4 regions of the Nisaea acidiphila genome follow, and region 2 is predicted to be linked to each of the others. Evidence: predicted binding sites of a transcription regulator. Region 2 holds the regulator's gene; each other region holds the start of a gene.
The links. Region 2 encodes LexA, which represses DNA repair genes until DNA is damaged. Its sites were predicted from a motif close to ATGTTCTANTTTGGTTC; they were not measured.
Positions count from the first base shown of each region.

Region 1 (7,180 bases), 120 kb from region 2:
CGTGATAGACCGTCACCAGCAGCTTGTCTTCCGGCAGACCGTAGCGCTTGGTGATCAGGGTCCAGGCATGCTCGATCGCCTGTTCCTTGAAATAATCGCCGAAGGAAAAGTTCCCCAGCATCTCGAAGAAGGTGTGGTGGCGGGCGGTATAGCCGACATTCTCGAGGTCGTTGTGCTTGCCCCCGGCGCGCACGCATTTCTGCGAGGTCGCGGCGCGCTTGTAGTCGCGATGCTCTTGTCCGGTGAAGACGTTCTTGAACTGCACCATGCCGGCATTGGTGAAGAGCAGGGTCGGGTCGTTGCGAGGCACCAGCGGGCTGGAGGCGACCTCCTCATGTCCGTTCTCGACGAAATAATCGAGGAAAGTACGGCGGATATCGTTCGCGGTCTGCATCTCGTCCCTCCGGGCCGGCGCCGTCTTGGTCTCGGTCTGCGCCCGGCCGTGCCTTTTCGTGCCGCACATCGCGGCAAACGGGCTCCGCTTTTACTGAAGATGCGCCCCCCTGTCCAGCGCGCGGGCCTTGGAAATCCGCCGCTTTCCGGAACGCGAAACCCCGCCGCTGGTTCCCGGCGGCGGGGTCTCTCACTCTCGGGGCAAATCCGGCCCGCCGAGGGGGGAACGGCGGCACCGGTCTCGCGGCAGGCCTCAGGCGTCGTCCTCGGCCTCAGGTCCCTGCATCATCGCCTCGGCGACGAGACCCGCATTCTGACGGATCTGCTTCTCGATCTCGCCGGCGACATCCTTGTTTTCCGCCAGGAATTTCTTGGCATTCTCGCGGCCCTGGCCGATGCGCTGACCGCCATAGGAGAACCAGGCGCCGGACTTCTCGACGATCCCGGCATTGACGCCGAGATCCAGGATCTCGCCGGTCTTGGAGATACCCTCGCCGTACATGATGTCGAACTCGACCACCCGGAACGGCGGCGCCAGTTTGTTCTTCACCACCTTGACCCGGGTCTGGTTGCCGACCACCTCATCTCGGTCCTTGATCGCACCGATGCGGCGGATATCCATGCGCACCGAGGCGTAGAACTTGAGCGCGTTACCGCCCGACGTGGTCTCCGGATTGCCGAACATCACGCCGATCTTCAAGCGGATCTGGTTGATGAAGATCACCATGCAGCGCGACTTGGAGATCGAGGAAGTCAATTTGCGCAGCGCCTGACTCATCAGCCGCGCCTGCAGGCCGACATGGCTGTCGCCCATCTCGCCCTCAAGCTCCGCCCGCGGCACCAGGGCGGCAACGGAATCGACCACCAGCACATCGATCGCGCCGGAGCGCACCAGCGTATCCGCGATTTCCAGCGCCTGCTCGCCCGCATCGGGCTGGGAAATCAGCAATTCGTCCAGATCGACACCGAGCTTGCGGGCATAGACCGGATCCAGCGCGTGCTCCGCGTCGATGAAAGCACAGGTCCCGCCGCTTTTCTGCGCCTCGGCGATGGCATGCAGCGCCAGCGTCGTCTTGCCGGAACTTTCCGGGCCGTAGATCTCCACGATCCGGCCTCGCGGAAGTCCGCCGATGCCGAGCCCGATATCAAGGCCGATCGATCCGGTGGATATCGCCTCCACCTCGATCGCCTGATCGCTCTGCCCGAGCTTCATGACAGAGCCCTTGCCGAACGCCTTCTCGATCTGGCCGAGGGCCGCCTCCAACGCCTTAGTCTTGTCCATGGGGTCCCGTTCGATGACTTTGAGTGCTAGTTCCGACATACCCGATCCTCCATATCTCACAGGGACGCCTACAATGGCAATCAGCCCCGCATCGCCGCCGCTATAAGCCCCATGGGCGGAACTGGACTGGTTTCCGAGAATGATTATGTACCAATTTTGTTCTCATCAACAAGAACATTTTCACTTTTTGTTCTCGTTATAAATCTAGGATTCTAATTGACAGCAAATACGACATCTTGGGATTTTGGAGAGAATCGGAGAGTTTGTTCTATTTGCGTTCTTTCCGGAAGGCGCGAATCACCTGCGGTCACTGCAGCGGGTGCAGCACATCCTTCACCGTCCCGGCGAGCTGTTTCAGACTGAACGGCTTCGGCAGGAAGTGGATATTGGTGTCCTCCTCGATCCGCTGCCGCAAAGCGTCCTCCGAGTAGCCGGAGATACAGATCACCCGCAGATCGGGCCGGTCCTCGCGCACCTTGCGCACGAGCGTCGGACCGTCCATGCCCGGCATTACGACATCGGTGATGAGGAGATCGATTTCCTCGCTCTTGTCGGAGAGCAACTGCAGAGCCGCCTCGCCATTGCGGGCCTCAATCACCTTGTATCCCTTGTTCCGAAGCGCACGGGCGCCGAACAGACGCACCGGGTCCTCATCCTCCACCAGCATGATCGTTTCCACACCGGTCAGGTCCTTGCGGGCGTTCGCCGCATCGAAGTTCGGGTCTCCCCCCTCGCTTCGGCTGACCTCACCTTCATAGGCGGGGAGGAATATGGAGAAGGTCGTACCCACGCCCACCGTACTGTAGACGGAGATGAAGCCGTTGATCTGTTTCACGATGCCATAAACAGTCGACAATCCGAGCCCGGTCCCCTGCCCGACCTCCTTGGTCGAGAAGAAGGGCTCGAAGATGCGGCCTATAATCTCGTCCTCGATCCCCGAGCCCGTATCCGACACGTCGAGACGGACGTAACGTCCGGAAGGCATCATATCGTCGCCTTGCCGCACCGGCATTTCCGTCACGAAATCAAAGGTTTTCATGGTGATCGTACCGCCGCTGGGACAGGCGTCACGGGCATTCACCACGAGATTGATGACCACCTGTTCGAGCTGACCCTGATCGACACGAATTGGCGCAAGCTCACGGCCGTGCGAGATCTCCAGCGTGATGTTCTCGCCGATCAGACGGCGCAGCAGATGCGAGAGATCCGCAAGGGTTTCCGTCACGTCGAGCACACGGGCGATCATCGTCTGCTGGCGCGAGAAGGCCAGCAGCTGGCGCACCAGATTTGCCGCCCGGTTGGCATTCTGTTTGACCTGCATCACATCCGAAAAGGACTGATCGCCCGGCCGATGCCGCGCCAGAAGCAGATCGCAATACCCGTTCATCGCGGTCAGCAGATTGTTGAAATCGTGTGCGACGCCTCCCGCCAGCTGGCCGACCGCCTGCATCTTCTGGGACTGCGCCACCTGTGCCTCAAGCTGCCGCCGGCGGCCAATATCAATCAGGTAGAGAGCGCAATGCGCGCCTTCCGGCCCTTCCCCCGCTTCCAGACATTGGCAAAAAACAGCAACTTCCGCGCCTTCTTCGCCCGCTTTCCCGACTAGCCGGACCTCGATGTTTTCGGCGGGACTGGACGTCGAACACTCTTCCAGAAATCTTTGGGCGGTTTCCCGGTCCTCATCATCGACAAAATCCGCGAAGGACCGTCCCCTGAAACCGGCCCCGTTCGCGCCCGCGCCGGTGAAATTCCGGAAAGCGCCGTTGCCCGCCACCATCCTCTCGTTGTTGCCGAGGAAGACAACGCCCACCGGCGCGTATTCAAGTGCCGGCGCCATCCAGCTTTCGGTCGCCGGGACCAGAACGGCATCGATTTCCTGACTGTCGCCGCTGCCGGGCGAACCGATCGCGCTCAACAGAACCTGGCAAGCAGAATCGGCTGAGGACGCGGGGAGCGGCAACGTGCCGGCCGTCACCAGATCTCCCGGCTTCGCTTCGCGGACATTTTCCAGATGCTTGGACACCATGAGTCGCATGCGCAGCACGACTTTGTTCGCTTCGATACCCTCGGTTTTGCCATCGGCAAAACGGGCAACGAAAGTTTCGTTCGCCGAGAGAAACCGCCCTTCCTGGGAGAAACGGCAAACCGGAAATGGGGAGTCGAGCTGCGGCGGCGGCGCGTTTCGCAACGCCTCAAGTTCGGCAGTCGCGCCGTCGCGCTCTGCCTCGAGCGCGGCCTTTTCCTCCTGGAGCGCGGATATTTCAAGCCGGCTGCGCCGGAGCCTCGCGAAAACCGCCAGCAAGACGATAAGGGCCAAGAGGATGCCGCCGGCCGCCGCGAGTGTTACTGGTTCCATCCTGCCCCCCGGGGGAACGCCGCATACATGTCTTTTCCGGATCAGCTGGTCGGAATGTAGGTCTGGTTCATCTTGAAAACGTAGCTGATGACCTCGGCGACCGCCTTGTAATACTCCTCCGGAATTTCCTCATCGATCTCCGCATTGTCGTACAGCGCTCTTGCCAGCGGACGGTTCTCAACGATCGGGACATCGTTTTCGTTGGCGACCTCCCTAATACGCAGGGCGACCGCGTCGACCCCCTTGGCGAGGACTCTCGGCGCCGACATCTCGTCCATCTCGTATTTTAGGGCGACGGCAAAATGAGTCGGGTTGGTGATCACCACGGTCGCTTTGGGAACCTCGGCCATCATACGGGTTCGCGCGCGTTCCATGCGAAGCTGCCGTAGCCGCGCCTTCACATGCGGATCGCCTTCTGTCTGCTTGTGCTCGTCGCGGACTTCCTGCTTGCTCATCCGCATCTGATTCATGAACTCGTATTTCTGGTAGAGATAATCCGCCACCGCGATCACGGCGGTGACCGCCAGCGCACCGATGAATACCTTGATCGCTACGAAATGGGTTTCGTCGAGCAAATCCTTGATGTCCATCTGCACCATCATCTCGATACGCGAGAATTCCGGCGAGACGATCAGGTAAGCGACAAAACCGACCATCATCATTTTGACGATGCCTTTAACCAGCTCCATGACTGATTTGAGGCTGAAAAGCCGTTTCGCGCCGCTGATTGGCGATATCTTTTCAAGCTTCGGCTGGATCGATTCCGTCGAGACAAGCCAGCCGATCTGCATCAGAACACCGAGTATGGCGAGCACAAAAAGCAATGCGAGCGCGGGAGCTATAGCGAACCCGACATCGATAAGCATGTCGAGCAGGAGCGAACCGGCCCCGGGTACGTCGATCATATCCGGACGCTCGATAAATACGAGCAGCGCGCGGGCCATATCCGAAAGCAAAAACGGACCGAAAATGCCGACCACCATCGTTGCACCCAGAAGGACGGCAAAATTGTTCACTTCCTTTGAAGTGAGGACCTGGCCTTTCTCGCGCGCTTGCGAAAGTTTTCGCGCAGACGGTTCCTCAGTCTTGTCGCCATCGTCCTGACCGGACATCGCAGCGGCTCCCCGGAACGGACTGCCAAGCGTCGGTCACGCCTGGACATGCCCTTGAATGCTCAAATCGGTACGACGTAACGTCCGATACTTTCCGAATAGTACTCCAAAAAAACCATCATCGCTCCACTGAGGACCAACGAAAGGATCACGAGCCCCATAATCACCTGAACCGGCAACGCCACGAAGAAAATCTGCAGCTGAGGCATCAGACGCGCCATAACGCCCATGACCAGGTAGAACAGCAACCCGAGTATGAGGAAAGGCGCCGCAAGCTGGATGGCGATCTGGAAACTGTTCGCGATAATTCGGGCGATCGCATCGGCGAAGTCGGCTGCCGGCAAAGCCGCGCCAGGCGGAAACAGCGTGTAGCTGTCGATCATAGCTCGGATCAGCAAATGGTGCAGGTCCGATATCAGCAGCAGCAATGTCGCAAGATTCAGCATGAAGAATCCGGGAAGCGAGCCCTGGGTTGCGAGTGCCGGGTTGAAAATCTGCGCGTTGGCGAGACCGGTGTTCATCGCGATCACCTGTCCTGCCGTATCCAACGAGAGAAGGACGATCCGCGCCACAACGCCGAAATAGAGCCCGATAATCATCTCGAGAAACAGCAGCCGCACCAGTTCGGCTCCCGACGGCGCGAAGGGAATCTGGTTTCCGACCAGCGGCGCGACGACGATGCTGAGGCCGATCGCCAGAATAAGCCGGTATTGGACAGGCACGAAGGTTTCGCCGATACCGGGGATCAACAGCACGGTGCCGCCAAGCCGGCTCAATACGAGCAGAATGATATAGACTTGGGTCGGCAGAAAATCCTCTAGCGGCACGGCGCGTCCCTAACTGAGGGAAATGATCTTGTCGGCGATCGACTGCATGAACGCGTTCAGCGTATTCAGCATGAACGGCAGGAAGAAGATCAGAGCGGCGAAGACGACGATGATCTTCGGGACGAAGACGAGGGTCATTTCCTGCAGCTGCGTCAATGCCTGGAAGAGCGCGATCAGAAGGCCGATGGCGAGCCCGACCAGCATGATCGGTGTCGACATGGTCAGCATTGTCATCACGGCCTCCCGGCCGATCTCGATGGCTTCGACTTCATTCATGCGCAGCCCCCGGCAAACAGGTGCGGCCCGGCAAAAATTACCGGGCAAAAACAACCTCCTGATTATGCCGTCAATTTCCGGCCGGTGAAACCGGCCGGTTAGACCTCAGATCGGCATCCGGATAATTTCCTGATAGGCCTGCACCATCTTGTCACGCAGCGCGACGACTGTGCGAAGCGTGATATCCGCACTGTTCACGGCCTGAACGACGTCGGTCAGGTCCGCCTCGCCGGCAATCCCCTTCATCGACATCTTCTCGCCGCTCTCCATGGTACCGAGCGCATCTTCCGCCGCGCCTTTCACGAAGCTGGCGAAATCCTGACCGACGGCACCTGTCTTGGCGTCGTCCATCCCCGGAACCTTACCGATTCCGGCCGCTCCGAGCGCATTTCCAATATTGGCTACCATCTGGTTTCTCCAATCGGCTCAGGCGCGATTCTAAAGGGAATCGGGCCTTTCTGCCAGTGCCGGCGGTGTAGGATCTTAACCGCGCAACAGATCGACGGTCTTCTGCAGCATGCTGCGCGCCATTTCGATGGACGAAAGGTTGGCCTCGTAGGTTCGCTGTGCCTCCCGCATATCCATCATTTCGATCAGCGAGTTCACATTCGGACGGCGCACATAACCTTCCGGATCCGCAAGCGGATGGAAAGGTTCATAGGCGAGATCGAAGTCCGAATCGTCCCGTCCGATCTTGGCGACACGCACCATGTCGGCATTCACGTCGCGGTCGACATAGTTCTCGAACACGATGGTCTTGCGGCGGTACGGGTCCTGCCCCTTGACCGAGCCGAGCGAGTCGGCGTTGGCCACGTTTTCGGAGATGACCCGGAGCCGCGTGCCCTGGGCGCGCATACCGGAAGCGGAGATCTTGATCGCGGAATTGAGATCCATGACTGAGGCCCTTTCCTAATCCGGCCGGCTATTAGCGGGC
Region 1 is NZ_CP102480.1:398,099-405,278, forward strand. It holds gene alaS (alanine--tRNA ligase) at 1-394, opposite strand, end outside; gene recA (recombinase RecA) at 647-1,714, opposite strand; gene NUH88_RS01970 (hybrid sensor histidine kinase/response regulator) at 1,983-4,031, opposite strand; gene flhB (flagellar biosynthesis protein FlhB) at 4,073-5,143, opposite strand; gene fliR (flagellar biosynthetic protein FliR) at 5,206-5,970, opposite strand; gene fliQ (flagellar biosynthesis protein FliQ) at 5,980-6,246, opposite strand; gene fliE (flagellar hook-basal body complex protein FliE) at 6,352-6,654, opposite strand; gene flgC (flagellar basal body rod protein FlgC) at 6,730-7,140, opposite strand; gene flgB (flagellar basal body rod protein FlgB) at 7,172-7,180, opposite strand, start outside.
Region 1: recA (recombinase RecA) is a predicted target of LexA. The motif match lies at 1,939-1,955, and genes of this name have one in related genera.

Region 2 (7,180 bases):
TTTCAGCCGCCGCCGCCGCCGGTTTCCCCATACGCCTACGATTTCCGTCGCGCACTTTTTTTCGAGCGGATCGGTGCCGTCGGCTTCGCGTTGGCACCGGTCACGGCCAGGGCGACGGGCGAGGCCGCGGGCGAGGGGCGCTGGGCCAGCGCGCTGGCGCGCCTCCGGCAGGAACTATCCAGCCGGATCCGGGCCGTTCTGACGGGTGATAGGGGGGCACTCGCCGCAGCTCTGCTCGTCGGCGACCGGGACTGGATTTCGGAGGACGCGGAAACGGCGATGCGGGATGCGGGGATCGCCCATCTGCTTGCGATTTCCGGGTTGCATATGGGGTTGGTCGCTGGGTGCGTGTTCGGATTTGTCCGCCTCCTGCTTAGTCTGCATCCGCGTTCGGCGTTGACCTGGCCGGTCCGGCAGTCGGCGGCGGTCGCCGCGATATTGTTCGCGACGCTCTATCTGCTTCTTTCCGGAGCCTCGGTGCCGACCCTCAGAGCTTATGTGATGACGCTGATCGTGCTTCTCGGCCACTTGTTGGGACGGAAGGCAATCTCCATGCGGCTGATCGCGGCGGCGGCGTTGGCGATCATGGCTGTCCGGCCGGAATATGTGCTGAGTGCGAGCTTTCAGCTCTCTTTCGCCGCCGTGACCTGCCTCGTCGCGGTCTATGAAGCGGGATACTGGACCAGCCGCCGCCGCCGGGACGGATGGATGCATCGGGTCCTGCGCCACGTTTTCCTACTTGCCTTGAGTTCGCTCGTTGCGAGCCTCGCGACGTTGCCCGTCGCCCTCTATCACTTCCAAAAAGCGGCGCTTTACGGAGTTGCCAGCAATCTCCTCGCGGTTCCGGCCGCGGGGATCTGGATCATGCCCTGGGGGGTATCGGCATTGGTGTTGATGCCCCTCGGCTTGGAAATGCTGGCGCTCGTGCCGATGGGATGGGGGCTCGATCTGCTTCTGGTTCTCGCGCAGGAAATCCGGGGATGGCCCCATGCGACGCACAACGTGTCGGCCGCACCTGGATGGGCCGTCGGCATGGCGGTACTGTCCGCGCTCTGGCTCTGCCTCTGGCGCTCGGGCTGGCGTTTTCTGGGGGCCGTCCCGCTGCTGTGCGCCGTATTTCTGTTGCTGCTCTCACCCTGGAGACCGCCGGAGATCCTGATCAGCGACCGGGGCCGGGTCGTCGGGGTGCAGACCGGGCGTGAACTGGTCACAAGTTCGGGGTGGAGCGGCTTCGAAGCGATGGTATGGCGCCGCCGGGCCGGGCTTGGCGAAGATGAAGACCGGGCGGGGCATCGCTTCGAATGCGATCCGCTGGGGTGCGTCTATCGCGCGGAGGGGCTTGGAACGATTGTCCGGTCTTCGAGTGCGCAGTCGCTCTGGGAGGATTGCGGCCGTGCGGACATTCTCGTCACCCGGATTCATGTTCCGAAGGGGTGCACCGCGCCCCGCCTGATCCTGGGGCCAAGGGAACTTCGTACTGGAGGCGCGATTGCGGTTTGGATGAAGGACGGGCAACCTGAGGTGGTTCACTCACGAAATGTGCATGGGGATCGTCCATGGACGGCACGCGTGAGATTTCGCAAAAACGAAAAAGATTGAATTTTCTAGAAAAACCACCGATAATTTTTTCTACTTGCTGCAGCTCGTTAACGAGCGACTTTCACGGGAAGGTGGGTCAAGGGTGGCTGATACGGTCAAGAAACGCGCGCTGAACATTCTCGCCGCTTCGGTCTCCGACGTCGTGGGCCAGAAGAATCTTGCCTATATCGCAATCAAGAAGGCCTCGGACGAGATCGAAAACTCCGCGCGTCAGGAATGGGCGACTTCAGTTTTCGACCAGATCCCGCTGACCAACCGGCGCGAGATCAAGAGCGTCGCCATCAATAAGGCGCAGGAAGAAAAGCGGCACGTTCTGTCCGTACGTGCGCGCGAAAAGCCGCAATCAGATGTCCGGATCGCGGACCTCGGCATGATCTGGGGCAGCCGCTAGGCCGCCCCCGCGTCCGTATTTCTGTCAATATTTCCGCATCAGACCGACAAGGCAGCCTTGGATCCTGACCTGATCCGGTCCGAAGATCCGCGTCTCGTAATTCGGGTTCGCAGGCTCCAGCGCGACAGCATGACCGCGGCGGCGCAGCCGTTTCAGCGTTACTTCGTGCTCATCCACGAGGGCAACGACGATCGCACCGTTATCGGCCGTATCACAACGCCGGATAATCACCGTATCGCCGTCGAGAATGCCTGCATCGACCATGGAATCGCCGGCGACTTCCAAAGCGTAATGGTCGCCGCCGCCCAGCATTGAGCCCGGCACGCCGACATGGTTACTGTCGTCGCGCAGCGCCTCGATCGGCGTGCCGGCGGCGATCCGCCCCATCATCGGCAGGTCGAACATGGTGTCGTCCGATCCGGCCGGCATGGACACAGCCGCTGCACTCTCGTCCTCGTCACGGGTTGCACGAGCAAAGTTCCCGGGGATGACGTTCGGAGTGAAGCCGCGGCTCGCCGGGCGATCCAGGGCTGCCGGGTGTATCTCGGTCTGCGGTGGTTTCACTGCGGAACTGGCGTCCGGGGTTTTCAGGACTTCCAGAGCCCGTGCCCGGTGCGGCAGACGGCGGATAAAGCCCCGTTCTTCCAGTGCGGTGATCAGACGGTGAATGCCGGACTTCGATTTCAGGTCCAGTGCATCCTTCATTTCATCGAAAGAGGGGGATACGCCGTCGGATTCCAGTCGTTCCTGAATGAACAGCAATAGTTGTTGCTGCTTTTTTGTGAGCATCTGAGACTCCCGCCCTGGTTCCATCAGGAACAAAAGATAAACATCGCAAATGTTCTACTTTGGTTCCTGTTTGGCGTCAAGTCTTTGATTACAGGTCTCGATCAGATTGAAATGGATCCGATCCCGAGCGGAACGATATCCACCTTCTCGCCGGCATCGGCGGGGGGCGCATGGGGCGAGCGGATCAGCAGACAGTTCGCCTCCGCCAAGAGGGCCAGCATGGAACTGTCTTGGCGCTCGAAGACCTCGGCAACGGCTTCTCCGTTCTCGTCGAGATGATAGACCGCGCGGAGATAGTCCTGACGACGGTCGTTTTCCTTCAGCGGCTTGGCGAGGCGCGCCTTGAGCATTGTTGTGTTCGGCCCGGTCCGGCCTAGCATGGTGGCGATTGCGGGGCGCAGGAATATTGTGCCGCAGACGATCGTGGAGACAGGATTCCCCGGCAGGCCGAGCAACGGAGTGCGGCCGACATGGCCGAAAATCAGCGGCTTGCCCGGACGCATGGCGATTTTCCAGAAATCGAGATCCAGCCCGTCGGGACCGAAAGCGTCCGTACCGAGGGCTTCGCGGATCAGGTCGTGCTCGCCGACCGAGGCGCCGCCCGTGGTGATCAGGATATCCGCGCCGCTCGCGCCCCGGACCATCGCCTGGATGCCCTCGACCGTATCGGGGGCGATGCCGAGCAGGGTCGGCTCGCCGCCGCAGGCCCGCACAAGCGCCGCCAGTGCGTAGCTGTTGGAACTGACGATCTTGTTAGGCCCGGTCGGATCGCCCGGGCGGATGATCTCGTCGCCGGTGGGGAGGATCGCGACGCGCGGTTTCCGCCGCACCTCGATCCACGGCACGTTCATCGCCGCCGCCATGCCGACATCGCGGGCCGTGAGGACCTGGCCGGCCTTGATGCGGATATCGCCTTCACGGAAATCGAGCCCTGCCGGGCGCACGAAGGCTCCCGTCTTCGTCGCCTCCGTGACTTCGATGGTTGCGCCATCGACCTCGGCGCTTGCCTGCACATCTTCCTGGATGACGATCGTGTCGGTGCCGTCCGGCAGGGCGCCGCCGGTGAAGATGCGGACCGCCTCTCCGGGGCCGACCGTGCCTTCGAAGACATGGCCCGCGGGCGCCGTTCCGATCCGCTTGAGCTTGGCGCCGGCCGTCGCGACATCGGCTCCGCGCACGGCATAGCCGTCCATGGCGGAGACCGCCTCCGGCGGCTGCGTGCGCCGGGCGGCGATGTCGGCGGCGGCGGTGCGCCCGTGCGCCTCGGTCAGCGGCACTTCCTCGCCGGGCATGAGCGGCATGGCCGCGAGGATGCGCTCCAGCGCTTGCTCGACCGGCAGGAGGTCATTCGCCATGCCAGTCCCCGGATTTGCCGCCCGCTTTATGGATCAGGCGGATGTTTTCCAGCTTCATGCCGCGATCGACCGCCTTGCACATGTCGTAGACGGTGAGGGCGGCGACGCTGACGGCGGTCAGCGCCTCCATCTCGACGCCGGTGCGTCCCTTCAGTTTGCAGGTGGCGGTGATGTCGACGGCGCTGCGGCCCGGGTCGCAGGACAATTCGAGCTTAACCGAAGTGAGGGCAAGGGGATGGCAGAGCGGGATGAGGTCCGGTGTCTTCTTGGCGCCCATGATTCCGGCGAGGCGTGCGACGGAGAGCACATCGCCCTTTTTGACGCCGCCATCGACGATTAGTTTCATCGTCGCCGGATCCATGGTGACGGTGCCGGCCGCGGTTGCTGTCCGTTCGGTGATGTCCTTGTCGCCGACATCGACCATCGCGGCGTTGCCGCGCTCGTCGAAATGGGTGAGTTCGCTCAATGTGTCCTCCCGGTGGCTCTTCCGGCCTTACCGATCAGGCGACCGCCGGGACGGGATCGCTCAGCAGGGTTTGCGTGGCGCGCGTGACGTCCGGCTGCCGCATCAGGCTTTCGCCGACGAGGAAACAGCGGGCGCCGACCTTCGCCATGCGCGCGAGATCGGAGGGAGCGTAGAGACCGCTCTCCGAGATCAGGGTCCGGTCCGCCGGCACGCGCGCGGCCAATTCCTCGGTCACCGCGAGATCCGTCACCATGGTCTTGAGGTTCCGGTTGTTGATTCCAAGCAGAGGCGATTTCAGCGCCAGCGCCCGGTCGAGTTCGCTGCCGTCATGCACTTCGATCAGAACGTCCATGCCGAGTTCGAATGCAAGCGCTTCCAGCTCCGCCGCCTGGCCATCCTCCAGTGCCGCCATAATCAGCAGGATGCAGTCGGCGCCGAGCGCCCGCGCTTCCCAGACCTGATAGGCGTCGAGCATGAAGTCCTTGCGCAGCGCGGGCAGGGAGACCGCGGCGCGGGCCGCGACGAGGAAATCGTCGTGGCCCTGGAAATAGGGCATGTCGGTCAGCACGGAAAGACAGGTGGCACCCCCGGCCTGATAGGCTTCGGCCAATCGCGGCGGGTCGAAATCGGCGCGGATCAGTCCCTTGCTCGGCGAGGCCTTCTTGATCTCCGCGATCAGGCCGTAACCGGTCCGTGATGCGGCCTGAAGCGCCTTCGCGAAACCGCGCGGCGCAGAGGCGTCGCTCGTGCGGGCCTTCACGTCGGCAAGCGGGCGAGCGGCCTTGCAGGAGGCAATGTGTTCGCGTTTGTCGGCGCAGATCTTCGCCAGGACGTCACTCATCTTCTGCGGCCTCGTTCAGGCTGTTGGTGACCCTGATCAGGGCGTCGAGACGCGCAAGCGCCTTGCCGCTGTCGATCACCTCGGCCGCCATCGCGACACCGTCCTTCAGATCGGAGACCTTGTCGGCGACCATCAGTGCCGCGGCACTGTTGAACAGAACGACGTCGCGGTAGGCTCCGGGCTCGCCTTCAAGCAGCGCGCGCAGGGCCTTCGCATTTTCTTCCGGGCCCGAGCCTTTCAGGTCTTCCGCTTTCGCCAGCGGCAGGCCGGCATCTTCCGGGGAGATCTCGAAGGAGCGCACTGCGCCATTCTCCAGCGCGGAGACGTAAGTCGGGCCGGTTGTCGTGACTTCATCCAGCCCGTCGGAACCATGCACCACCCAGGCCTTTTCGGATCCGAGCCTGCCGAGCACGTGCGCGACCGGCTCCACCCATTCCTTCGCGAACACTCCCACCAGTTGCCGTTTCACGAAGGCGGGGTTGGAGAGCGGGCCGAGCAGGTTGAAGATCGTCCGCGTGCCGAGCTCGACCCGCGTGCCGCCGACATGGCGCATGGCGGAATGGTGCCGCGGCGCCATCAGGAAGCAGATCCCGGCCTCGTCGATGGCCTTCTGCACCAGGCTCATGTCGCATTCGTTATTGATGCCGAGTGCGCTCAGCACGTCGGCGGCACCGGTGCGGGAGGAGAGCGCGCGGTTGCCGTGCTTGGCGACCGGGACGCCGGCGCCTGCGAGCACGAAAGCGCTGGCGGAGGAAATGTTCCAGGTCTTGGCGCCGTCACCGCCGGTGCCGACAGTGTCGATTGCATCGGCGGGAGCGGTCACGCGGAGTGCCTTTGCGCGCATCGAACGGGCCGCCCCGGTGATTTCCTCGACGGTCTCGCCGCGCACCCGGAGCGCCATCAGGAAACCGCCCATCTGCGCCGGTGTCGCGTTACCGGTCATGATGATGTCGAATGCCGTTTCAGCCTGCTCTTCGGACAGCGTTGCGCCCGTCGCAACATGCCCGATGAGCGACTTCATATCCTGGATGTCGCCGCTCATGTCCCGGTTTTCCGGAGTTCGGATTCCAGCACATCCAGCGGTTTCAGCGGCTCGGCGTTGATCCCGGAGAGCCTGAGGAAGTTCTGCAGGATCCTGTGGCCGTGCTCGGAGGCGATGCTCTCGGGGTGGAACTGCACCCCGTGCACCTGCATCGTCTTGTGCTGCAGGCCCATCATCATGCCGTCCTCGGTCTCCGCCGTGATCTCGAGGCAGTCCGGCAGGGATGCCCGGTCGACCACGAGCGAATGATAGCGGGTGGCATCGAACGGGCTCGGCAGGCCTTCGAACACGCCCTTGCCGGTATGGCTCACCTTGCTGATCTTGCCGTGCATAGGTACCGGCCCGCGCGTGATCGTTCCGCCAAAGGCCTGTCCGATCGACTGCAGGCCGAGGCAGACGCCGAAGATCGGCACCTTGCCGGCGGCCTTTTCGATCAGCGGCAGGCAGATCCCGGCCCGGTCCGGATCGCATGGGCCCGGCGAGAGCACGATGCCCCGCGGTGCCAGCGCCATGACCTCGTCGACGGAGATCTTGTCGTTTCGATGCACGACAACCTCGACCCCCAGCGATCCCAGAAAGTGCCAGAGATTGTAGGTGAAGCTATCGTAATTGTCGATAAGTATGAACATTTTCAGGCTGTTATCGAATTCTGTTGAAGTAAACTCGAAGGCTCTTACAGTGTTTATAGCAAGCGGCC
Region 2 is NZ_CP102480.1:279,653-286,832, reverse strand. It holds gene NUH88_RS01405 (ComEC/Rec2 family competence protein) at 1-1,599, shown strand, start outside; gene NUH88_RS01400 (hypothetical protein) at 1,682-1,990, shown strand; gene lexA (transcriptional repressor LexA) at 2,015-2,779, opposite strand; gene NUH88_RS01390 (molybdopterin molybdotransferase MoeA) at 2,881-4,134, opposite strand; gene moaC (cyclic pyranopterin monophosphate synthase MoaC) at 4,124-4,600, opposite strand; gene trpC (indole-3-glycerol phosphate synthase TrpC) at 4,635-5,441, opposite strand; gene trpD (anthranilate phosphoribosyltransferase) at 5,434-6,483, opposite strand; gene NUH88_RS01370 (anthranilate synthase component II) at 6,480-7,112, opposite strand.

Region 3 (7,180 bases), 260 kb from region 2:
TTCGATCACGATCACCGTATTCCCCTGCTCGACAAGGGCCTGCAACACTTCAAGCAGCTTGCGCACATCCTCGAAATGCAGGCCGGTCGTCGGCTCGTCGAGAATATAAAGCGTCTTGCCGGTCGCGCGGCGCGAGAGCTCCTTCGAAAGCTTGACGCGCTGCGCCTCGCCGCCCGAAAGGGTGGTCGCAGCCTGGCCGATCTGGATATAGCCGAGCCCGACCCGTTCCAGGGTCTCCAACTTGTCCCGGATCGACGGCACCGCCTTGAAGAACTCGGCACCTTCCTCGACCGTCAGCTCCAAGACCTCGGCGATCGACTTGTCCTTGTAGGTGATCTCGAGGGTCTCGCGGTTGTAGCGTTTGCCTTTGCAAACGTCGCACTGGACGTAGACATCCGGCAGGAAGTGCATTTCGATCTTGATGACGCCGTCGCCCTGACAGGCCTCGCAGCGACCGCCTTTCACATTGAAGGAAAAACGGCCCGGCTTGTAACCGCGGGTCTTGGCTTCCGGCAGGCCGGCGAACCAGTCCCGGATCGGGGTGAAGGCGCCGGTATAAGTCGCCGGGTTCGAGCGCGGCGTGCGGCCTATCGGCGACTGGTCGATATCGACCACCTTGTCGAGGAATTCGAGCCCCTCGATGCTGTCGAACGGCCCAGGATGTTCCCGCGCGCCATGCAGCTTTCGGGCGATCGCCTTCCAGAGTGTTTCGATGATGAGCGAGGATTTGCCGCCGCCGGAAACGCCGGTGACGCAGGTGAGGGTGCCAAGCGGTATCGAGACGGAAACATCGTCGAGATTGTTCGCCGTCGCGCCGGTCAGCGTGATGTGCTTGCCTTTCTTGGCCTTGCGCCTCTCGGCCGGGATCGGCACCTGTCGGAACCCGGTCAGATACTGGCCGGTCAGGCTCTGCGGCGCGCGCATGATCTCTTCCGGCGTGCCGGCGGCGACCACGGTACCGCCATGGACACCGGCGCCCGGCCCCATGTCCACGACATAATCGGCGGAACGGATCGCATCCTCGTCATGCTCGACCACGAGCACGGTGTTCCCGAGATCCCGCAGACGGACCAGCGTGGCCAGCAAGCGATCATTGTCACGCTGATGCAGGCCGATGGAGGGTTCGTCCAGAACGTAGAGCACGCCCGTCAGACCGGAGCCGATCTGCGAAGCGAGACGGATGCGCTGGCTCTCCCCGCCGGAGAGCGTTCCCGAAGCCCGCGACATGGTGAGATAGTCGAGCCCGACATTGTTCAGGAAGCCGAGTCTCTCGTTGATTTCCTTCAGGATCCGCTCGGCGATTTCCGCCTGCTTGCCGGTGAGGTTCCCGGTCAGGGCGGTGAACCAGGCGACCGCTTCCGAAATCGACATCTCTGTGACCTCGGAGATGTTGAGCCCGGCGATCTTCACCGCGAGCGCTTCCGGCTTCAGGCGCTGCCCGTGACAGGCGTCGCAGGGCGCGACCGACTGGTATTTGGAGAGTTCTTCCCGGCTCCAGGCCGATTCCGTCTCCCTGAAGCGCCGTTCCATGTTCGGAATGATGCCTTCGAAAGGCTTGTTGGTCTGATAGCTCCGGAGCCCGTCATCGAAGGTCATGACGACGCGCTCGCTGCCGGTGCCGTAGAGCAGGGCGCTTTGCGCCTTTTCCGGCAGATCCTCGTAGGCGGTGTCGAGCGAGATATCGAGATGCTTCGCCAAGCTCTCCAGCGACTGCATATAGTATTTCGAGGAGGAGTTCGCCCAGGGTGCGATCGCCCCCTTGCGAAGGCTCTTGGAGCCTTCGGGAACGATCAGGCCCGGATCGAAATACATGCTGCTGCCGAGCCCGTCGCAGCTCGGACAGGCGCCGAACGGGTTGTTGAAGGAGAACAGCCGGGGCTCGATCTCGTCGATGGTGAAGCCGGAGACGGGGCAGGCGAACTTGGCGGAGAAGGTCGTGCGTTCTCCGCTTGAGGCGTCCTCCGCAATCAGCAATCCGTCGGAGAGATCGAGCGCGGTCTCGACGGAATCGGCCAGCCGGGTCGCGATGCCCTCGCGGACCACGAGCCGGTCGACCACAACCTCGATATCGTGCTTCAGCTTCTTGTTGAGGGCCGGAACCTCGTCGATCTCGTAGAGCTCGCCGTCGACCTTCAGACGCTGAAAGCCCTGTTTGCGCAGCTCCGCCATCTCCTTGCGGTACTCGCCCTTGCGGCCGCGCACGATGGGGGCAAGCAGATAGAGCCGGGTGCCATCGTCCATCTCCAGAATTCGGTCGACCATCTGGCTGACCGTCTGGCTCTCGATCGGCAGTCCCGTCGCGGGAGAGTAGGGGATGCCGATGCGGGCATAGAGCAGACGGAGATAGTCGTAGACCTCCGTCACCGTGCCGACCGTGGAACGCGGGTTGCGCGACGTCGTCTTCTGTTCGATGGAGATCGCTGGCGAGAGCCCCTCGATCAGGTCCACATCCGGCTTCTGCATCAGCTCCAGGAACTGGCGCGCATAGGCGGACAGGCTTTCGACATAGCGCCGCTGGCCCTCGGCATAGATCGTATCGAAGGCGAGCGAGGACTTTCCGGAGCCGCTGAGACCGGTCAGGACGGTCAGGGAGTTCCGCGGGATCGCGACATCGACGCCCTTCAGATTGTGCTCCCGGGCACCCTGAACGCGGATATCTTTCGGTTCGGAAGAGGCTGACATCGGCGGAAATCCGGATTAAGAACGAAACAGAAACATTTATAGGTCGCGCGGCCGTGCTTGGCCACCATGATTTTGCGGGTGCAGCAATTCCGCGCGCCCTCGGGTTTCAAAGGATCGCGACTGGATTAGCGCTCCCGGATATGGGACAGTCCGGCAACAAATTCCCCGAGGGGCAAATTCGTAGAGTGGAATTAGAACCATGGCAGGCAGCGTCAACAAGGTCATTCTCGTCGGCAATCTCGGTCGCGACCCGGATATCCGGAGCATGCAGGACGGCAACAAGGTCGTGAACCTCTCCGTCGCAACGTCGGAGACCTGGCGTGATCGGAACAGCGGCGAGCGCCGCGAGCGCACGGAATGGCACAGGGTGGTGATCTTCAACGAGAACCTCGCCAAGGTTGCCGAGCAGTATCTTCGCAAAGGCTCGAAGGTCTATGTCGAAGGTCAGCTGCAGACCAGGAAATGGACCGACCAGTCGGGACAGGAGAAATACTCGACCGAGGTCGTGCTGCAGCGTTTCCGCGGCGAGCTCCAGATGCTCGATGGGCGCGGCGAAGGCGGCGGCGGTCAGGGCGGCGGCTATGGCGGTGACGACGGGTTCAACCAGGGCGGCGGGTACGGCGGCGGCTCGGGTGGCGGATATGGCGGTGGCAGCGGGGGCGGCCAGCCTCCGGTTGGCGGGCCGGGCGATCTCGACGACGAGATCCCGTTCTGAACACGCTCACAATCGCATGAAACGAGCCCGGTCGGATCGTCCGTCCGGGCTCATTCTTTTTTGAAGCGCCGGTTATCGCACACGTCGATGCCGGCATGAAGATTATCGATTTCCAAGATTGCTACCGTCATGGGCCAAATCTCCCGACTGACAATTGGGAGAAAGAAAGATGGTGCAACGGGAAATTCTGAAACGCGAAATCAAGGCGCTGGTCTTCGATCAGTACGGAACGGTCGTGGACATGCAATCCGGCCTGACCGAAATCGCGGCGCCATTCCTGAAAGCCAAAGGGTGGGACGGCGAAGCGCACCGTTTTGTCACCTGGTGGCGCCGGACGCATTTCGAAAACTCCATGATCGACGCGCTTTGCGACCGGGGACACACGCCGTATCGCCAGATCGGGCACAGAGCCGTTTCCTACGTGCTTGATCGTTGCGGGATCACTTATTCGCAAACCGAGATCAAGTGGCTGGTTTCCGAGATCGAAAAACTCCCGCCGTTCCCGGATGTCCTGAGAGCACTGAGCGCGCTACGAACGGCGGGATACAGGCTGGTAATCCTCTCGAACGGTGACAGTGACATGCTGCAGGCGGCGAAGTCTCATATCGGCTTCGAATTCGATGCGGTGATCTCGGTCGATCAGGCCGGGTATTTCAAACCGCATTGGAAGACCTACGCCAAGGCCGAAGAAGTCATCGGGCTCGACCGGTCGAGCTGCCTGTTCGTCGCGAACCACGCCTTCGATTGCATCGGAGCGAAATCCTACGGCATGCGGACAGCCTTCATCGACCGGCGAAAGCGGCCATTCGGCGAAACGCCGCATCAGCCGGACATCACCGTCGCCGACTTCGCCGAACTCGCGTCCACGATGTGCGATGACGGACATGAGACCGCTTGACGGTATCCGCGTCGTCGATCTGACCCGTGTTGTGTCCGGTCCGTTCTGCACCATGCAACTCGGCGATTTCGGCGCAGACGTCCTAAAGATCGAGCGTCCCGGAACGGGCGATGACGCTCGTGCTTTCGCCCCGCCGTACCAAGGGGATCAGTCGGCCTATTTCCTTTCGGTGAACCGGAACAAGAAAAGCGTCGTGCTCGATCTCAAGGCAGCCGCGGACCAAGAGGCGCTCTGGCAACTCATCGGAAGTGCCGATGTCCTGGTGGAGAACTTTCGTTCCGGCGTCATGGAGCGGATCGGATTCGGGTACGAGGAGGTACGCCAGCGGCGCCCGGAACTTGTCTATGCCTCGATTTCAGGTTTCGGGGACAGCGGTCCGGGAAAGGACCGCCCGGGCTATGACGTCATCGTTCAGGGAGAGGCCGGCCTGATGGATCTGACCGGCCCGGAAGACGGTTCTCCCTTCAAGGTCGGCACCTCGATCGCGGATCTGGCATCAGGTCTAGTCGCCTCGCAGGCGATCATCGCGGCGCTCTATGCGCGTCAGCGCGGCGGTACCGGGCAACACATACAGATCTCGATGTACGAAGTCGTCGCATCGCTGCTGACCTTCAATGCCGGCATCTATTTCGCCACCGGCCAGACACCTCGGCGTCGAGGGAACGCGCATCCGACGATCGTGCCATACGAGCCATTCGAGGCGAATGATGGGTGGATCAATCTCGGCATCGCCAATGATGCGCTCTGGACCTCCTTCTGTCGGGCGATCGAACGCCCGGATCTTGCCGTGGACCCGCGGTTCCTTCAGGCGGAAGAGCGGGTGCGCAACAGGAAGGCCCTGACCCCCGTCGTAGCCTCCATCATCGCCGGGAGGAGCCGGGACGACTGGCTGAATTTGCTGAGTCCTCTCGGGATTCCCTGCGGGGCCATCCGAACGGTTGCCGAGGTCTGCGACGGCCCCGTTCTGGCCGCACGCGATATGATCGCGGAAATGCAGCACGGTACTGCCGGGCGCGTCAAAAATATCAAAAATCCCGCGAGGATGGGCGGAACGCCGCTTGAGGTCTATCGCGCCCCGCCGACGCTGGGAGAACATAGCGAGGAGGTCCTGAGTGCACTTCGGGAAAACAGAGAGAATGGTCATGGCGCGGACAAGTGAGTGTCTGGCCGATATGATGGCGGCATGAGCCTGCACAAGACTGATCTCAATCTTCTCAAGGCTTTCGATGCGCTAATGCAGACGCGCCACGTCTCGAGGGCTGCCGCGCTCATCGGTATGGGGCAACCGGGAATGAGCGCGGCGCTGAGCCGTCTCCGGGCGACGTTCCAGGACGAACTTCTGGTCAAGCAGGGTGGGGAGATGGTGCCGACGCCGCGAGCCCTCGCTCTAGAGCCGGATGTCAGACGGATGCTGCGGGAAATCGGCCGGCTGGTGACGGAACCCGATCCATTCGAGCCGAAACTGAGCCGTCGCTGCGTTCCTGTGAGGCTGTCGGATTTGTTGTCTCGCCTTCTGTTGCCGGAGCTGCTCGAACGATTCGACAGAGAGGCTCCGGGCATGAGCCTGGAAATCCTGCACCTGGGACCTGACGCCACGGTCGACGGACTTGAGAGAAACCTGGTGGAACTGGCCGTGAGCACCGACCTGCACGCGCCGAAATCGATCCAGAGCGAGTTTTATTTCCGGGACAATGTGGTCGTTGTGGCTCGCAACGGGCATCCGGCACGCGAAACGCTCGGAACGCTCGAAGGCTTTCTCGCGGCGCCGCAGGTCAAGATTGCTCAAAGCCCGATCGACGACCGTTTTGCCGACCGTCAGCTCGCGCGCATGGGCCGAAAGCGCAAAATTCGGGCAACTGTGCCGCATTGGCTTGCGGTTCCGGATATTGTCGCGCGCACAGATCTGGTTGCGATCCTGCCACGGAGCATTGCCGGCAAGGAGCAAGAAAATTATGGCCTGATGTTGATCGAACCGCCTTTCGAGGACAGCTCATTCGATTGGTCGCTTTACTGGCGTCGCCGCCTTTCCGACGACCCGGCCATACTCTTCCTGCGTGACATGTTTCTGCGGATCAAGCCCGACTGACGATGCCTCCCCGAGCTTGCCAATAGACCGGAAGTTCCATACTCAATGGTCCAGTCCGAAATGCAGGCCGGTTGTCGGGAAGCCAATCGGACAGTCTCTCGGGGTGGAGAGTGCAATGGACCGGTTTCTGGAAGCCAACAGGCGCAAATGGAATGAGCTGGCGGAGGTTAACTTCTCTTCCTCCAATAGCGACTATGACGTCGGATCATTCATCGAAGCCCCGGATGGAATCGAGGGGCTCCACAAGACAGAGCGTGAGGAACTCGGTTCGGTCGAGGGGCTCGATATCCTCCATCTGCAGTGCCATTTCGGTAAGGACACCATCCGCCTGAAGCGTTCCGGCGCACGTAGCGCAACGGGACTGGACTTCTCCCCGGTCGCAATAGAGAACGCACGCGCATTGGCGGGGGCGACAGGAACCGACGTCACCTTCGTGCAAGGCAACCTCTACGACGCTCCGAAGCTGATCGACGGCAAATTCGATCTCGTCTATGTCACGTGGGGGACGATCTGCTGGCTGCCGGATATCGAGGAATGGGCAAGGATCGTGGCCCATTTTCTGAAACCGGGAGGACGGTTCTATTTCCTGGACCAGCATCCGGTGGCCCTGAGTTTCGACGATCTGGCGCCGGCCCCTCATGCCCCTGTCTACGACTACTTCCACAAGCCCGAACCGATCACTTTCGACGGAAGCGAGGCCTATGCCGACGAAACGGCGGTTCTGAAAACCGAACGGAGTTACGAGTGGACTCATCCGGTCGGCGAGGTTGTAACCGCGCTGATCGAAGCCGGGCTCGGC
Region 3 is NZ_CP102480.1:19,882-27,061, forward strand. It holds gene uvrA (excinuclease ABC subunit UvrA) at 1-2,682, opposite strand, end outside; gene ssb (single-stranded DNA-binding protein) at 2,882-3,397, shown strand; gene NUH88_RS00125 (haloacid dehalogenase type II) at 3,567-4,295, shown strand; gene NUH88_RS00130 (CaiB/BaiF CoA transferase family protein) at 4,282-5,454, shown strand; gene NUH88_RS00135 (LysR family transcriptional regulator) at 5,479-6,381, shown strand; gene NUH88_RS00140 (class I SAM-dependent methyltransferase) at 6,497-7,180, shown strand, end outside.
Region 3: uvrA (excinuclease ABC subunit UvrA) is a predicted target of LexA. The motif match lies at 2,702-2,718, and genes of this name have one in related genera.

Region 4 (7,180 bases), 2.0 Mb from region 2:
TCGGTCATGGCTCAAAGCTCGTCGACGGTGCGCGGGAAGACGGACTGGAAACCCTCGGCGTAACGCGCGTTCCGCCCGCCGGACTGGCCGCCCGAATTGCGCCGGAAATGGTTGCCGCGGTTCTCCGCTACGTTGGTGTAATAGGCCCAGAGATGCTCCTGGCCTTCCATGCACTCGATGGCGGCGCGCTTCTTGTCCCAGACGTCGGTGATGTCGAGGAAGGTATCCGGCTTCCAGCCCATCTGCTCGGTCTGGTGCGGCTCGAAGAGGTAGAGCTGCGGCGCGCCCAGAACTTTTTCGCCCGGATTGTGTCCCCAGGCCTGCGCGATCATCCGTGCCTCGAGCGCGATCGAGGTCGTGTACATGTGGTCGGTGTTGTAGGGATCGTAGTTCGAGTGGGACATCATGAAGCGCGGCTGTACTTCGCGGATGATGTCGACCAGCTTGTACTTGTCCTCGCGCTCCAGGATCAGCGGATAGTCCCCCAGATCCATGAAACGGATATCGGAGACTCCGAGCGCGGCGGCGGCATTCTCCGCCTCGGTACGGCGCGCGGCCTTCACCCTGTCGAGCGTCATGCCGCTTTCCTTCCAGAGCTTGGCGGACTCGCCGCGCTCGCCGTAGGAAAGACAGACCACGGTCACGTCATAGCCGAGGCTCTGGTGTTTCGCGATGGCTCCTCCGGCGCGCCAGACGAAGTCGGCGGCGTGCGCGCTGATCACCAGCGCTGTTTTTTTCTCGGACATTTTCGCCTCTGGGTTCGGTGTCTGCCGCGACTATGCGCCGCGATGCGGAAAGGAACCAATTTCAAAGGTCGATATTCCTTATAAGAAAATTGCATAATGCTGTTTCCAACCCTCGGGGAAGGCCCGCCATGGAGCCGGATCGTCTCAATCTTCGTCACTTGCGCGCTTTTTGCGAGGCGGCTGCGCTGGGCAGCATCAGCCGGGCGGCGGAAGAGGTGCATCTCTCGCAGCCGGCCGTCACACAGGCGATCGCCAAGCTCGAGACGCTGCTCGACACGGTGTTGTTCGACCGTACGGCCGACGGCCTGCATCTGACGGAAACCGGGAAACTGTTTCTGCTGCGTGCCAAGCGGGCGCTCGGTCACATCGCGGACGGGGCACGGCCGACCGCTCGGCGTGGCGCCGGACCGGCGGCGAATTTCGAGCGGCGCGTCACCGCGGCCCAGCTGCGCGCGCTTCTCGCGGTCTCCAAGACCGGTAATTTCTCCATCGCGGCGCGCTCCCTCGGCATGTCCCAATCGGCGCTCTACCGGACCGCGCGGAGCCTGGAGAAGGATGCCGGCGTGCCGCTTTTCGAGGTGGTCTCCCAGGGCGTGGTGCTGACCCGGGCGGCGGACCGGCTTGCCCGCCATGCGGGACTTGCCTTCGGAGAGCTGGCGCAGGGGCTCGAGGATGTCGCCGCCTATAACGGGAGGGACACGGCGCGGATCACGCTCGGCACGCTGCCGCTCGCCCGGACCTATGTCCTGCCGCGTGCCATCACCGCCTTTCTGGAGGAGCGGCCCGACGCCTATATCAGCGTTGTCGACGGTCCTTACGAGTCATTGCTGCAAGCGCTCCGGCACGGCGAGATCGATATGCTGATCGGCGCCTTGCGGGAGCCGGACGTGATCGCCGATGTCGAGCAGCGTGCCCTGTTCGAGGACAGGCTGGAACTGGTTGCCCGCCCGGACCATCCTCTCGCCGGACGCTGGGATCTCACCCTTGAGGCCCTGTCCGACTATACATGGATCGTGCCGCGGCCGGGTGCGCCGACGCGGGACAAGTTCGACGAGATGTTCGACGGCCGGGGCGATCTCCGGCCGACCCATATCGTCGAGGCGAGTTCCCTGATCCTGATCCGCGGCGTGCTGACGGAAAGCGATGCCGTCGCTCTCATCTCGGCGCATCAGGTGCGGCACGAGGTCTCCCTCGACATCCTTACCCGGCTGAATTTCCGCGTGCCGTCCGCGCCGCGCCGGATCGGCCTGTCGCTGCGCCGCGGGTGGCGCCCGACGGCCTCGCAAAAGCGCATGATCGAGCTTCTGGTCGAGGCCGGTACCGAGGTCGCGGTACGCTATCCGGGAGCGCATTGACGCCGGTCGTGGATTACCCCGCGAGATGTTCTCTGAAATGCGCCACCGTGCGCTCCCAGGCGATTTTCGCCTGCGTCTCGTCGTAGCGCGGCGTCGAGTTGTTATGAAAGCCGTGCTTGGTGCCGGGATAGACGAACATCCGGTAATCGACACCGTTCGCCTTCAGCGCGGCTTCGTATTCATCCTTGCCGGCATTGATGCGCGGGTCCTCCTCGGCATACTGGACCATCATCGCCGCCTTGATGTTGGGGACATCCGCCGCCTCCGGTGAGCGCCCGTAGAACGGCACCCCGGCGGCGAGATCCGCCCCCATCTCGGTCGCGAGCCAGTTCGTCACGCCGCCGCCGAAACAGAACCCGGTGGCGCCCAGCTTCCCATTCGAAAGCGGATGGTCCTTCAGGAACTTCGCGCCGTTCAGCAGATCGACCATCAGCTTGTCCCGGTCGAGACTGCGCTGCATGACCTTGCCGTCATCGTCGTTGCCCGGATAGCCGCCGAGCGGCCAGAGCCCGTCCGGCGCGAAGGCGAGGAAGCCCTCGACGGCCGCGCGCCGCGCCACGTCCTCGATATGCGGGTTCAGCCCGCGGTTTTCATGGATCACCAGCACGGCAGGGAACGGCCCCGAGCCGGCCGGCTGGACAAGGTAGCCGCGCATCTCCTCCTCGCCGTTGCCGCCCGGAGAGTCGTAAAGCTCGTAGGTCGCCTTGATGCGCGGGTCGGTGAAGGAGACGGTCTGGGCCGCCGCATAGTCCGGCAGCAGGGCCTGCGCCATCGCAAGGCCGGAGCCCCCGACCACAGCCATGGCCGCCGCCCGCCTCAGGAACTCGCGCCGCTCCATCCCGGAATGGCAATACTCGTCGTAAAGCGCGTAGATCTTCGGATCGATTTTCTGCTCGTCCATTTCCCTGCCTCCCTCCGGCCGGTTGTGCTTGTTGGAGGGAAATAGCGTGCGGCGGCACACTGGAAAGGGTGGGCTCTTGCACCCATCTGGCTGCTGGAGACGTCCATGCCAATTCTTTAATTTTCTGTTTTTATTTGAAATCCTGGAAATATTAATTGGCGGGAAAGTTGAATTCTATCCGTTGGTTTTAATTTGGCAGCATTCCTTTTTAGTTTTCCTGATGGCGTTATGATCTCAATCGCGTTCTCGCGGTGGAGAAACATCAGGGATTCGGCAATTTGATCGAGGCGAGCTGCGGTGTCGTTCGCGATAAGAGTCTGAAAAGTCTCAAATGTTATGGGTCCGTGGCTGTCCTGTGACTCCACTTTTTCAGGTATTTCATTTATCAGAGCTGTCTCCATGCTCATTTCTGCATTGTGATCAAATTCGAAATCAAAAGGCAGGCTGTCTTCCCAGTGCGGGTCAAAACCGAGCATTCGCAGCCCTGCTTTGCCTTGATGGAGAGAGGCGTTCTGCAGAGCCCAATGGCTTGAAGTCATGACATTTCTAGCTGTTGGGTGTTTTGAAAGATGAATAAGCCAGAGATCTCTGCCTGCCTGCGCAGATCGAATGAAGAATGGTGTGAAAAATGGTGCGCGTGTAACTGCTCGAATATGCTGTATCATTAATCTCTGTACTAAGTACCTATGTTCGCGAATGCCTTTTGTTTTTAAGAATTTTATTATTTGAAATTCTGTGAGTTCAATCGGTGCAACGGCCTTTAGGAAGGATGCGTTATTCGACATGTAGTCGATCAACCAGTCTATGGCGAAAGTAAGAATGATCTCTGAGCGCGGTAATTGATCTAGTATTTTTCTGCAAATAGTGAGCGGTACGTCCTTGTATCCGTATTGGTCTAGTAGAAAGATAGTTCTTCCGGCTCTAGATCGACTTGATATATCTGATAATATTTGTTCGTAGTGCTGGGAAAAATCGCCATTTATCAAATGAATTTTTTTGTTTAATTGATGTATTTGATCAGAGTTGTTGATCTCATTTTTGAGATAGGCGATTGCGTTTTCCGATTTGTCGATGAAATAAAAATTTGCGTCGATATGAAGCTTTTTTATACGGTTGCGGTTTATTTCCTTTTCAGCCGCAGAGATAGAACCAAGCATAATCATCGGAGTGCCTGGCACCTGAGATCCGTCAGGTGATTGGAAGGCTCCTCCGCCACAAAATCCGTCGACCAAGGAGATTTGGAGCCGTTCGGTGCGGGGATCTCTGACCACCGCTCTAAAATATTCAGCTAGATAATGACTTAGAAGATTTAGCTTGGCCGCACTATGTGACTGTAGAGGTGGTGGCTTGTTGCCGACGACCCACTCAAAGTTGTCAATCTCTTTCATTCTTCTGCCATAGCGAATATGACAGCTCAGATCAAGTCAGGATCGTGCGAACATTTCGGACATGGGTTTTTTCATTCGGTGAACCGGAAAGCCGTCCCAGATCTCTCCATCAAGGGTTCTGCCGCCAGATTTAGGGCGTGGACCGCCCCACTGCTTGAAGAAGAAGGAGACGTCTTGCCTTAAGCATTGATCTCGCAGTTCTCTAGCCCATTTCGGATCCATCGGGCGTGCTTTGGGGCCGCTTTCACCTCCTACAATTGCCCAAGCAATCCCGCCTAAATTGACTTTGCCGATAGGCCCAAGCAATGGTTCGAAAGATACGAAACGAATAGATGCGTTTGCTTGTTTCAAATGCTCGATGCGACTTGAGTGTTCTCGATCTTCAACAGATACCCCAAGCCATATGTGATCCGGTGCGACTGATTCTTGATATCTCTGATTTATGTATTTCCGAAGTAGTGAGCTGCGTTTTGTAAGAACTTGGAATACGTGCTGATCGGCAGATTCCATAGTCTCAAATACGGAGTTGATATATGAAACCGGTACATCTTTATGAAATAGATCGCTCATTGAATTCACAAAAATGAGCCTTGGCTTCTTCCAGCGCAGGGGCTGCTCTAACCTATCTGGCCATAAGCGCAGATCGAAGCCCTGTTCATATGGATGCCCGTCAATTCCGCGCCATCGCTCAGCGAACCGTGACGCATAACAATTGTCGCAACCCGGACCGATTTTCGTGCAACCGGTTACCGGATTCCAAGTGGCGTCTGTCCATTCAATCTCTGATGCTTGAGCCATAGAATCACCTTGAGTGTGTTCTAGTTTTGTTCGTGTTGTGCGTCAATATGATTTCTGTGTCTCTATCAACAATTGCACTGATCCCAAATGCAATTAGTGTCGAGCTCCGGCGATAAAGCTCTGTACCCGCGAGGAAACAGCATGGCCCATACAATCCACATCCTGAACGGCCCGAACCTGAACAAGCTCGGGAAGCGGGAGCCGGCGATCTACGGCTCGATCACGCTGGAGACCATCGAGGGCTGGTGCCGGGAGGCCGCGAAGGGGCCGCTGGAGTTCAAGCAGAGCAATCACGAGGGCACGCTGGTCGACATGATCCAACAGGCCGAGGACGAGGCGGACGGGCTGATCATCAATCCGGCGGGCCTCAGCTTCCAGTCGGTGCCGTTGTTCGATGCGCTGAAGATCTTCGCGGGGCCGAAGATCGAGCTGCATATCTCCAACATCCATGCCCGCGACGAGTTGCACCGGCACTCGATCATGTCCTCGGCGGTGACCGGCGTGATCTGCGGCCTCGGCGCGCGCGGCTACGTGACGGCGCTCGCGGCGATGTACGATTTGCTGGAAGCGAAGGACTAGATAGCGGCGGACCGCCCCTCCCGTTGTTCCTGAAGGGGCGGCGTTCGAGGCCAGAGGCCTAGAACATGTAGGTCACGCCGAGACGGGCGCTCCAGCTCGCGCCGAGGCGGGTGCCGTTGACCCGCTCATAGAGCGGCAGGCCGGCTTCCGCGCCGACGCGCAGGCCGTTGCCCGGAGTGATGTTGAAGCCGAGCAGGCCGCCGATCCGCTCGCTGCCGTAATTGTCCGGATTGGCGCCGATGGCAGCCCCGCTGATGTTCGGGTCCTGGCCGTGCACCACGTCCTCGGTGCGGGCAACGAGCCGACCGGTCGCCTGGAACCAGTCGGTGACGCGGTAGCCGAGCCAGCCGGTCACGTGGTGGATGTTGCCGAGCCGGTAATCCTCCGAGTTCTCCGACTGCATCCGCAGCACCGCCTTGTACTGGGCGCCCCAGGAGAGTTTGCCGGACGCGCCGGTATAGGTGAGGCCCGGCAGGAAATCGACGGTGCCGGAACCGAGTTGCATGCCGTAAGGCAGCCGGCGGGTCATATACATGCCGTTCGCCATCAGCATGCGGCCGGTCTCCTCGATGCTCCCCGTCGGCAGGCTGACGGCACCGACGGCGATGATCCGATGACCTCCGCTGCGATAGAGTGTGTAGGTCCCGCCGACTTTCACGTCGCCGAGGCCGGAGCTGTCGGCGCTGTTCTCGCCGAGCCGTGTGCTGCCGGACATGCCGGAGAAGGTGACCATGGTCATCTCCTTCTCGACATAGGGCACCATCGCCATCACACCGAAATCGTCGGTGACGCCGTACATTGCGCTCACCATGGCCATCCGCGTGGTCATCTCGGTGGGCACCATGCGGACGGTTGCGGGCGGGGCGAAGGGATTGGCGACGGAGGTCGCGGCTTCCTCCGGCGAGATCCCGTCGCTGCCCCGGAGCAGCTCGTCCATCTTCATTTCCATTACCCGGGCGCCGAGCATGAAGCGGCCTTTCATCGGCGAGCGGGCGCCCATGACGCCGATCGGGAGCGGATGCCCGTGGCTGTCCATGGCCATGCCGTGACCGTGGTTCATCGTGCCGTCGCCGGAGGCTTCGTGCATGTGTCCGGTCGTCTGGTGATTGTGCGTGCCGTGGCCGCTCTGCTGAGCGCCGGCCAGATGGACGGAGCCTGCGATCACGGCCGCAGCGGCGCCTGCCCGCAGGAGAGAGAGTCTGAGAATCTTTGCCATGGTTTCCTCTCATGGTCGGATTGGTCGAACGGACAGACTTCGGCGCCCGGCGCTGCTGCGCGGGCGGTCCGGGACTGTCGCGGGATGTCTGAGAGGGGGCGTGAGGGCGGCTCGGGGGCCGCGTCAGGTCACGCCGTCAGGTTCGGCGGGGCGCGGGCCCTGAGGCTGCTGGCAAAATGCGGAGTGCGCGGGCGTTC
Region 4 is NZ_CP102480.1:2,982,332-2,989,511, forward strand. It holds gene NUH88_RS13795 (catechol 2,3-dioxygenase) at 1-8, opposite strand, end outside; gene NUH88_RS13800 (PIG-L deacetylase family protein) at 12-746, opposite strand; gene NUH88_RS13805 (LysR family transcriptional regulator) at 875-2,101, shown strand; gene NUH88_RS13810 (dienelactone hydrolase family protein) at 2,115-3,002, opposite strand; gene NUH88_RS13815 (three-Cys-motif partner protein TcmP) at 3,119-4,390, opposite strand; gene NUH88_RS13820 (DUF5131 family protein) at 4,427-5,188, opposite strand; gene NUH88_RS13825 (type II 3-dehydroquinate dehydratase) at 5,330-5,767, shown strand; gene NUH88_RS13830 (transporter) at 5,826-6,983, opposite strand; gene NUH88_RS13835 (DUF2946 family protein) at 7,112-7,180, opposite strand, start outside.
Region 4: NUH88_RS13820 (DUF5131 family protein) is a predicted target of LexA. The motif match lies at 5,204-5,220, and genes of this name have one in related genera.